DNA from 3 places in the Candidatus Clostridium eludens genome. Region 1 is predicted to be linked to each of the others. Evidence: riboswitches for the same ligand, from Rfam matches in the RefSeq annotation. Region 1 holds a riboswitch; each other region holds the start of a gene.
What was found. A riboswitch is a leader RNA that binds a small molecule or an ion and turns the genes downstream of it on or off. The one in region 1 is predicted to bind magnesium.
Positions count from the first base shown of each region.

Region 1 (3,294 bases):
GCAAAGGCCCCAGCAAGTGGTTTTAATGCTACTGCGGCATCTTTAGCCTCATTTATTTGAATTCCACTTTTATGAAGTGTTGCTCCGCAAGCTACAATTATGAAGAAAGCAACAACTACTGTAATAATACTACCAACAACTACATCCCAGAATTCATATTTAAAGTCTTCAATTTTTAGCCCTTTTTCAATAACTGCTGATTGCATATAAAACTGCATCCAAGGTGCAATAGTAGTTCCTACCATACCAATAACCATACCTATATAATCAAAGTTAGTTTCAATAGTAGGATGAACCAAAGCACTACCTATTTCATGCCAATCTGGTTTAGCAAGAATTGCTGAACCAATGTATGATAACAAAAATATGCTAAAAATCAAGAATATTTTTTCCGTGGTCTTATAAGTACCCTTTACAACTAAAATCCATACGGCAATAGCTGCTAGTGGCACCGATATATATTTGCTTATTCCAAAAACTTGCATACTACCTGCAACACCTGCAAACTCAGTAGCTGTATTTCCTATATCTGCAATAATTAACCCAATGAATATAAAGAAAGTTACCTTAACACCAAAATTTTCTCTAATTAAGTCTGCCAAACCTTTTCCTGTAACTATGCCCATTCTAGCATTCATTTCCTGTACCACAAGAAGAACTATGAAACATGGAATTAATGACCAAAGTAATTTATAACCATAAGTTGCACCAGCTACAGAATATGTTGTAATACCACCTGCATCATTATCAACACTACCTGTTATAATTCCAGGACCTAAAATACTTAAAAATATTAATAAATTTCCTATCCATGTTTTTCTTTTTGCATTCATATTCTCACCCCCAATTATCTGTATCTTTTGTTATTCTTGGTAAATTCATGAACAACATCATTTATATTTACGGTTCCTCTTAGGTGCATTTGTTCATCAACTATAGGTATGGCAAATAAATTATATTTTGATATAGCTTTAACTAAACCGGTTGTTTCATCTGTATCCTTCATATATATAAGTTCTTTAGCCATAATATTTCCTAATCTTTTATCAGGGTCAGAAATAATTAAATCTCTTAAAGATACTACTCCAATAAGTTTATGAGTGTCACTTACAACATAAACATAATAAATTTGATCAATTTCATTTACTGATTCACGGATGTCATTTATTACATCAGCTACTGTATAGTCAGCTGGACATGATATAAAATCAGTATTCATAAGGCTTCCAGCCAGATATTCCTCATATTCCATAAGTTCTCTTATTTCATCTGAAGCTTCTTTTTCCATATTGCTAAGCAATTCTTCTGCTTTATTTTCATTTAGTCCATCTAATACATCAGCTGCTTCATCAGCTGGCATTTCTTCTAGGATATCAGCTGCCTTATCTGTAGGTAGTTTTCTGAGCAATCTCACCTGCACGTCTTCTTCTAATTCTTCTAATACATCTGCAGCTTTTGCATTATCTAAACTTGAGAAAATGATTACCCCCGTATTTACATCAAAATCTTCAATTATATCCGCAAGATCTGAAGGGTGAAGTGTAGATAATTTATTATAAGTTTTCGAAAGTAAAATGTCTTTTGATGTAAAAGCTGTCTGAATATCATCCCACATCATAAGCTTACTAGATACTTTAAATCCCAATCTCTTTAATGGTTTAGCAATTCCAATCCTTCTCAATAATCCATCAATACCGATATCTACTGCTACAGCAAACATACCATAAGGTAATATAACTAATCTAATATCATTAGCCCTAACTACTTTTCTGCCATTAACATCAATAATTTGTTTATCCAAGACAAACTTTTTCAATAGCATATAGTTACCTAAATCTTTACTTTCAATTTTATTACATGTCAAAACATATTGTCCTTTTTCTTTAGAAACATCAATATTATTAAAATCAATAAATTTTATCCCTTCTTTTGCCTTGATAACAGCAATCGTAATTTTGGGATTTTGAAAATTTATATCAACAGCTAAATCCTTCAAAGTTCCTATAACTTCTTTATTAGCCGTATAAATTTTATTACCTAATATTCTACTTAGATAAGCACTTCTAAATCGCATTGAACACACTCCTTTTCCTGCAGGGTGAACAATGCAAAGTTTAATGCAAGTACACCCTTATTATATTTTTCAGCAACAAATTTCTAATTTTTATATGGCCATATTTATAATGCGAGCCATCTTCCATTGAATTCATCACTCCCTTGGACCTATAATTTAAAATTATTTTTATATGTATTATTACACAAATATATGAAGGTAATTTATACAATAAAAAAGAGCCTTTAAAAGCTCGTCAAAACAACAAATTATTATTTCTTCGTTGAGCTTTAGCACTATGTGGCTTTGAGTTAACCCCAGCTACATTAAGTAAAACCTTAATTCGGTAGTACCTGTTGACCCATTGGCATCTCTCGATGTTTTTGGGCAGTAGCCTATATCCTATACATAGGAGCCTCACCTAACAATTATTTTATTACCTTCTTTACTTTCATTTGATAATAACTTCACGTTTATTATATGCTTTGAATTCTCTATTGTAAACACTTTTTTTGATAATATATATGTAGTTATTATTATCAATTGATAACAATTTACATTTTTATTAATAAAGAATATTTTAATTATACAACTTAATAAGGAAAATACGATGTAATAAAAATTCTATTAGCATAATTTAAAAAGACCTTTATAAATTCTTAATCACCATATAAATTTACAATCCATATATTATAATGTAACTAATAAAAAGAGAGAGAACACATATGGCATTGCTTTTATCTGCATTATTGTTTAGCTTATCCTCTAACCTGGATAATATAGTTGTAGGAATAGCTTACGGAATAAAGAGAATAAATGTGAGTATAATTGCAAATCTTATAATAGCAGTTGTAACATCTACCGGAACTTTTTTATCTATGTCAATTGGGGCGTATATATCAAAATTTTTGCCTCACTATATAGCTAATGGTTTAGGTGCCGTAGCTATTGTTATCTTGGGAGTATATTTTGTAATTCAGAGCATATTAAAGCTTATAAACAATACCAAGTCAAAGGAACTTGCCTTGAAAAATATTCATGATATGATTGAATATGCTGAAAAATCAGATTCAGATAACTCTGGTGACATAAGCATGAAAGAATCCATCCTTGTAGCATTCGGATTAACCTTCAACAACTTAGGAACTGGAGTAGCTGCAAGTATAACAGGAGTTAGTATTCAATTTACAGTCGTATCTACATTTATATTAAGTATCCTTACAATTATATTCGGTCAAGCT
Region 1 covers NZ_JBJHZX010000011.1:71,445-74,738, reverse strand. The annotation lists gene ACJDU8_RS09110 (Nramp family divalent metal transporter) at 1-833, opposite strand, end outside; gene ACJDU8_RS09105 (magnesium transporter) at 848-2,074, opposite strand; M-box (ykoK) riboswitch at 2,321-2,489, opposite strand; gene ACJDU8_RS09100 (manganese efflux pump) at 2,779-3,294, shown strand, end outside.

Region 2 (3,294 bases), on a different contig from region 1:
TGGAGGAGATGGTACAGTAGATACTGCTGTAAACCATATGAAAAAATTAAATATAAATATACCTATAGCTATACTTCCTGTAGGTACTGCTAATGATTTCGCTAAATTTATAGGGATGTCAGAAAATATTCAAGAGGCTTGTGAACAGATAATAAATAGTATCCCCAAAAAGTTAGATTTAGGAAAAGTAAATGATAAGTACTTTATAAATGTAGCCAGTACAGGTTTATTTACAGATGTATCGCAAAAAACAGATGTAAATTTAAAAAATACAATTGGGAAATTAGCTTATTATGTTAAAGGATTAGAGCAACTTACTAATCTTAGAAAGTTGAAAGTAAAAGTAAAGTCTGAAAATGCAGTTTTTGATGGAGATATGTATCTAATGCTTATATTTAACGGGCAGACAGCAGGGAATCTTAAGTTTGCATATAAAGCTAAAATAGATGACGGACTTTTAGATATAATTATAATAAAAGCATCAATGATAAAAGATACTATTGCACTTTTTATAAAAATGCTTCGGGGAGATCATTTAGAAAATACATCAGGACTTATATATTTTAAATCAAATAAAGTAGAAGTATACTGTAAGGAAGGCATAGTAACTGATATAGATGGAGAGAGAGGTCCTGATTTTCCGCTTATGGTGGAGTGCATAAAGGGTGGAATAGAAGTTTTAGGGATAAAACATAAAATTCATAAATAGGCTTAATGCAAGTTTTTCTTTAAAATAGTAATATGGACTAGGTAATATTAATAAATATAAGTTAGGATACTACTAAAAATAGGGAGGATACATGATAATTTATATTTTTTTATTACCGGTTATGTTTCTAATGCTAATTCAAGGATTGGTTTGGACTAAATCTCTACCAGGTAAAATAAAAGTAATAACCTTTATTATTATTATAGCTATGATATTTAGATATATTTCAATTTCTATTATGCTTTTTGCTACTAATATGAAGTATTTATATATGCTTAAAATTCCGTTTTTTTTAAATTTAATTGTAGTTCCTATGATAGTGTTTACTGTATTATACATTTTTATTAGAAAAAATAATATTAAGTTTTACTATATATTTATAATATCTATAATGTTGATTTTACTATATATTTTTATTATGTATAAATGTGCAGCTGTATTGCAAATTGTAGAAAAATCAGTATACACATTAGTTTTCTTGCAGCATATATATATATATTGGACATACATAGTGTTTAATACTTTAATAATATTTTTTGTTTTAGGATTTGTTAATAAAAAAGGTGTAAACAAATTAGGAATATATTTAGTATTGCTAGCGGCTTTTGTGACCGTAATAGAATCTATATTATGGTTTATGGGTATAAGGATTTTAGTAGAAAATATACTTGGGGATATATTCTGGGTAATTGTATTAATTTATGCATTAAATAAAGTTAAGAAAAATTTAGTAACTAGATTAAATTAGGCTATATAGGAGAAGTCAGTTGTTATAAGTCTATATAAAAACTCACAATGTTTAAGGTAATTGAAGATATACTATGAGATGTGCCATGAAAATGAGCAAACTTACAATAAATTAATGTAATGAGTAAATATAAATAAATTTTATATTTACTGTTGCATTTCAATGAATTTGTAATATAATTAATAGTAGAGAATAAATTATATATATTTTTATTATGTTAGGTGAGGCTCCTATATAGACACATGCTGCTGCCCGGAAACATCGAGAGATGCCAATGGGTCAACAGGTATTACCGAATTAAGGTTTTACTTAATGTAGCTGGACAAAGTTTAGTCTAAAGCTATATAGTGCTAAAACTCAGACGATTTAAAAGTTTTAGTTTAATATGGAGCCCTTAGGGCTTTTTTTAGTTTATTTGCATATATTTAAATTTTTTAATTTAGGTGGTGTGTCAAATGGAAAACGGACCGTATGGAGGTCGGTGTATTTTAAAACAAAAATTTAGAAGGTATACAGGGGATTATTTTAGATAATTGTGTAAATTGGTTTTATAAAATATTTCTCTGTATATTGAAGGAGGAATATTTATGAAAAAATTATCTAGTTTCTTTTTGAGTAAGATTCTCTGTAGAAAAATTTATGATGAATTCAATGAATATGTAGGAAAATTATGTGATATTTACGTTTCTGTTGATGATGGAATACCAAAGGCTATAGGGTATAAAGTAAAAAAAAAGTCAGAAGTATTTAACTGTGAGTGTAAAAATATAAATTTTTATGAAGATAATGATAAGGTAATAATAAAAGGAGAGGGAATAAGAGAAATAATACTGCAACGATATTCGTATCTTTTATCAAAACATTTACTGGATAAACAGATAGTAGATATAAATGGGAAAAAACTTGTAAAAGTTAACGATATTAGGATTACAGAAATAGCAGGAGAATATAGAGTTGTAGCTGTTGATACGGGAGTTTTGGCTTTAGGAAGAAGGTTTGGTCTAGAAGGGGTTGTAAAAAAGTGCTATGATTTGTTTGATAAAAAACCTGAAGATAGCTTAATAATATGGAATAATGTGGAGTCTTTGGAAGTTATAAATGATAATTTAAAGTTGTGTATACCATATAAAAAATTATCTAAGCTTCATCCGGCAGATTTGGCGGATATACTAGAAGATATGGATATAAACTATAGGAAAAGAGTTTTTGAAAGTCTAGATGAAAATTTAGCAGCAGATACTTTAGAAGAGATAGCTCCAGAAATGCAGGTAGATATTTTGGAAAATTTAAGTCAATCTAAAAGGGATGAAGTATTATATAATATGCCAAATGATGAAATAGCAGATATTTTAGAGGAAGCTGATGAAGAGACTGTTGAAAAAATACTTTTCAATATGAAAAAGGAAGATGCAGAGGAAGTAAAAGCTCTTATGGGTTATAAAAAAGAAACTGTAGGAAGTATAATGAATAAAGATTTTATTTCTTTTAATATAAACATAACAGTTAGGGAAACTATTGAACTTTTAAAGGAGATTAAGCCAGAAGACGAAGTATCTTATTATATATATATTATTGATGATAAACAAAAACTTCAGGGGGTTGTGTCTTTAAAAGATTTAATATTATCAAACTTTGAAGATAGATTGAAAGATATAATGGAATGTAGTGTATCTACAGTGAACCATAATGAAAATATTGATAAAGCTATAGAAATTTGTTCAAAATATAATCTCTTTTCACTGCCTGTATTAGATGATGATGAGAGATTATGTGGTATAGTAATAATGAATGATATAGTAGAAGATATATTAATACCTAGCTGGAGAAAAAGATTGAG
Region 2 covers NZ_JBJHZX010000014.1:103,468-106,761, reverse strand. The annotation lists gene ACJDU8_RS10990 (YegS/Rv2252/BmrU family lipid kinase) at 1-709, shown strand, start outside; gene ACJDU8_RS10985 (hypothetical protein) at 801-1,457, shown strand; M-box (ykoK) riboswitch at 1,664-1,833, shown strand; gene ACJDU8_RS10980 (magnesium transporter) at 2,045-3,294, shown strand, end outside.
Region 2: it holds a riboswitch for magnesium, as region 1 does, so the genes downstream of both, ACJDU8_RS10980 (magnesium transporter) here and ACJDU8_RS09105 (magnesium transporter) in region 1, are expected to answer to the same signal.

Region 3 (3,294 bases), on a different contig from region 1:
TTTATAATTGCTTCAATTGTTTTGGGAAGAATAACAGGGCATAGAAAATATATGCATAGTTTGCTAGGCTTTACAACTATAAATATAGGAGTATGGCTGATTGCAGGAAAGTTTGTTATCTGGTTCGGACTTGGATATGCACTGCACATGGTATTGGATTTATTAAATGAAAAGCCGGAACATTTACTGTTTCCATTACCGGTGGGAGACCTTTGTTTTTCACTTGTCAGTTCTAGGGGGATAGCAAATGCCGCTATATCTACCATTAGTTATGCAGGTTTTTTGTGTAAAATAATATATGTATACAACTTAAAATATTTTCATATACACTTCTAAATAAAACAGACAGCTTATCTTATTGATGGGCTGTCTATTTTACATCTTTAAATTACAAAATATGTATTTATTATTGACTTTTGTGTAATTATGTAATATATTACATTTATTAAAAATATTGAATTTTAGAAGGAGATAATTTTGGTGAGAAAAAAATTTGTAATAATAAATATTTTAATATTAAGCTTCATTCTATTAGTACCTAATATGGTAACTGCACCTACAAATGTAAGAAATGTAGGTGGTTCAAATAAAATAGCACATTCTGACTTAATTCCTGCATTTTATTGTGTAAACAATAGTATAAATATTAGAAGTGAGCCCAATACCAGTTCAGCAGTTTTAGGTTCTCTATATTACGGAGATGTAGTTGACATTGACGATACTGATTATTATTATAATTCTTTTATCAAAATTCATCATAATGGTATTATAGGTTATGTTCATGCTGCTTATTTAGATAGTGTAGAATAAGATAATTACAGAGAACAAATGTATTTTTATTATATTCCCAATTACACTAAACATAACTTTATATATTTAGTAGAGCATAAATTATTGACTATAGCTATATAGAATATTATACTTGTATGGAGGACATACTTATTGAACGGGTTGTTAAAATTTAAGAGCATATTGTTAGGTGAGGCTCCTATATCAGATATATGTTACTGCCCAAAAATATCGAAAGATGCCAATGGGTTAACAGGTACTACCGAATTAAGGTTTTACTTAATGTAACTGAGTTAAACTCAAAGCTGTATAGTGCTAAAGCTCAACGAAAGATATAATATTAGTTGCAGTTTTATAGAGCCTTTTTTGGGGCTCTTTTTATTTTTTCTTAGGAGGTGAAGTCAATGGAAGCAGACCCTAGTGATTTATGTATAAATAAAATACAACTATCAAAAATCAATGAATGTGGAGAAGTCTTGTTTCAATTGATGAAGCCCAAAGATCATTCTCCTGCATTGTAATGTAGGGAGGTAAAATTAAATGAAAAAGAAAAACAAACTCTTATTTATATTAGGTATTATTGGTCCGGGACTTATAACGGTTAATGCCGGAAATGATGCTGGCGGTATAGCCACATATGCAACTGTAGGTGCTTCTTATGGATACAAAATGCTGTGGGGTATTTTACTAATAACATTTAGCTTGGGCGTAATCCAAGAAATGAATGCTAGGATGGCTGTAGTTACGGGAAAGGGATTATCTGATTTAATTAGAGAAAACTACAGTGTTAGATGGTCTTTTTTCGCAATGAGTGTATTATTTATTGCTAATTTTGGGGTATGTATTGGAGATTTTGCAGGTATAGCTGCAAGTTTAGAGTTGTTTGGAATTACTAAATACATTACAGTTCCCATTATGGCATTTTTGGTGTGGTTTGTGATAACTAAGGGTTCCTATAAAAAAACGGAAAAAGTTTTTTTGGCATTTACTTTTGTATTTTTCACTTATATAATAACTTGTTTTAAAGTTCATCCAAATTGGAATGAGGTTGCTAGGGCAACAGTTACACCAACTATAAATTTTAACAAAGATTATATTTTAACTTTTATAGGAATGATAGGGACTACAATAACTCCCTATATGCAATTTTATCTCCAATCCGCTGTGGTGGATAAGGGATTAAGCATTAAAGACTACAAATACGAAAAGTTAGATGTATATTTAGGTGCTATTTGGGGAGATTTAGTTTCTTTTTTTATAATTGTGTGTACAGCAATGACTTTGTTTAAAGCAGGTATCAAAATTAATAATGCTGAACAAGCTGCTATGGCGTTAAAGCCTCTGGCAGGTAACTATGCTACAATACTTTTTGCTGTTGGATTATTTGGAGCTTCCGTACTTGCTGCCATGGTGATTCCACTTTCAACTACTTATGCTATATGTGAATCATTTGGATTTGAGAGCGGTCTAGATAATTCATATGATGAAGCGCCAGTTTTTTATGGTATCTTCACTTTTATGATTGTATGTAGTTCAGCATTGGTGTTGGTGCCTAAATTGTCGCTAGTTACTATTATGATTGATACACAACAGGTTGCTGGTATGTTATGCCCTGTAATTTTAATCTTTATGGTATTATTAATAAATAATAAAGAACTTATGGGCAAGTATGTAAATAATAAATTGCAAAATGTAATAGTATGGATAACGGTAATATTTATCATTACTTTATCAGTAATTCTGTTCATATCTCCAGTGTTAAACAAGTTGATTTAATCTAATTGCCATTATATAGTGGTTTTTCAAGTTTGGCAAAAATATTTTCTATGTAATTCTTTTATTATACATAATTGAATCAAATTTGAATATATAGATAATATTAGTGGTAAAGGAACTCTCCTATATGCAGCTGTTAATAGAGCTGTATGCAATTTAAGCTTAAAGTGAGAGTTATAAAAAATTAATTTGGGAGATGAGATCTTATGCATGATACTATATTACTGAGTAAAATATCACAGGGTTTAGATAAATGCTGCAAACAAGGAAAAATTTCAAAGATAAATAGAATGTCTGTTATTGTGAATAAAAATAGCCATATCAATCCTTATAATTTACTAGAATATCTTAAAAACTATAATGAAAATTTAATAGATATTTGCACAGAAATAAAAGTTGAAATCGGAGATTTACCAGATGAGACTGCTATTATTAGAAATATAGAAGGTGACTCAATTGAATAACAGCCGATAAAATGACTATTAACTGCTCCCTAAAATATATTATGTGTTAATATATTTTAGGGAGTTTTTGTTATACCCCCCCAAAATTTTAATTTATCACGTATAATGTTTATAGATGAGGTGATTTTGTGCAAAATATCAGTCACTTGTTCTATGAAAATAGAAATGAATTTATTAATGAAAATAAAAATTTTATATATAAATGTACCTATAGTATTTCAAAAAAATATCTCCAATGGGAAAATGATGATGAATTAAGTATTGC
Region 3 covers NZ_JBJHZX010000001.1:40,652-43,945, reverse strand. The annotation lists gene ACJDU8_RS00145 (metal-dependent hydrolase) at 1-336, shown strand, start outside; gene ACJDU8_RS00140 (SH3 domain-containing protein) at 481-810, shown strand; M-box (ykoK) riboswitch at 965-1,130, shown strand; gene ACJDU8_RS00135 (Nramp family divalent metal transporter) at 1,330-2,565, shown strand; gene ACJDU8_RS00130 (hypothetical protein) at 2,772-3,029, shown strand; gene ACJDU8_RS00125 (sigma-70 family RNA polymerase sigma factor) at 3,158-3,294, shown strand, end outside.
Region 3: it holds a riboswitch for magnesium, as region 1 does, so the genes downstream of both, ACJDU8_RS00135 (Nramp family divalent metal transporter) here and ACJDU8_RS09105 (magnesium transporter) in region 1, are expected to answer to the same signal.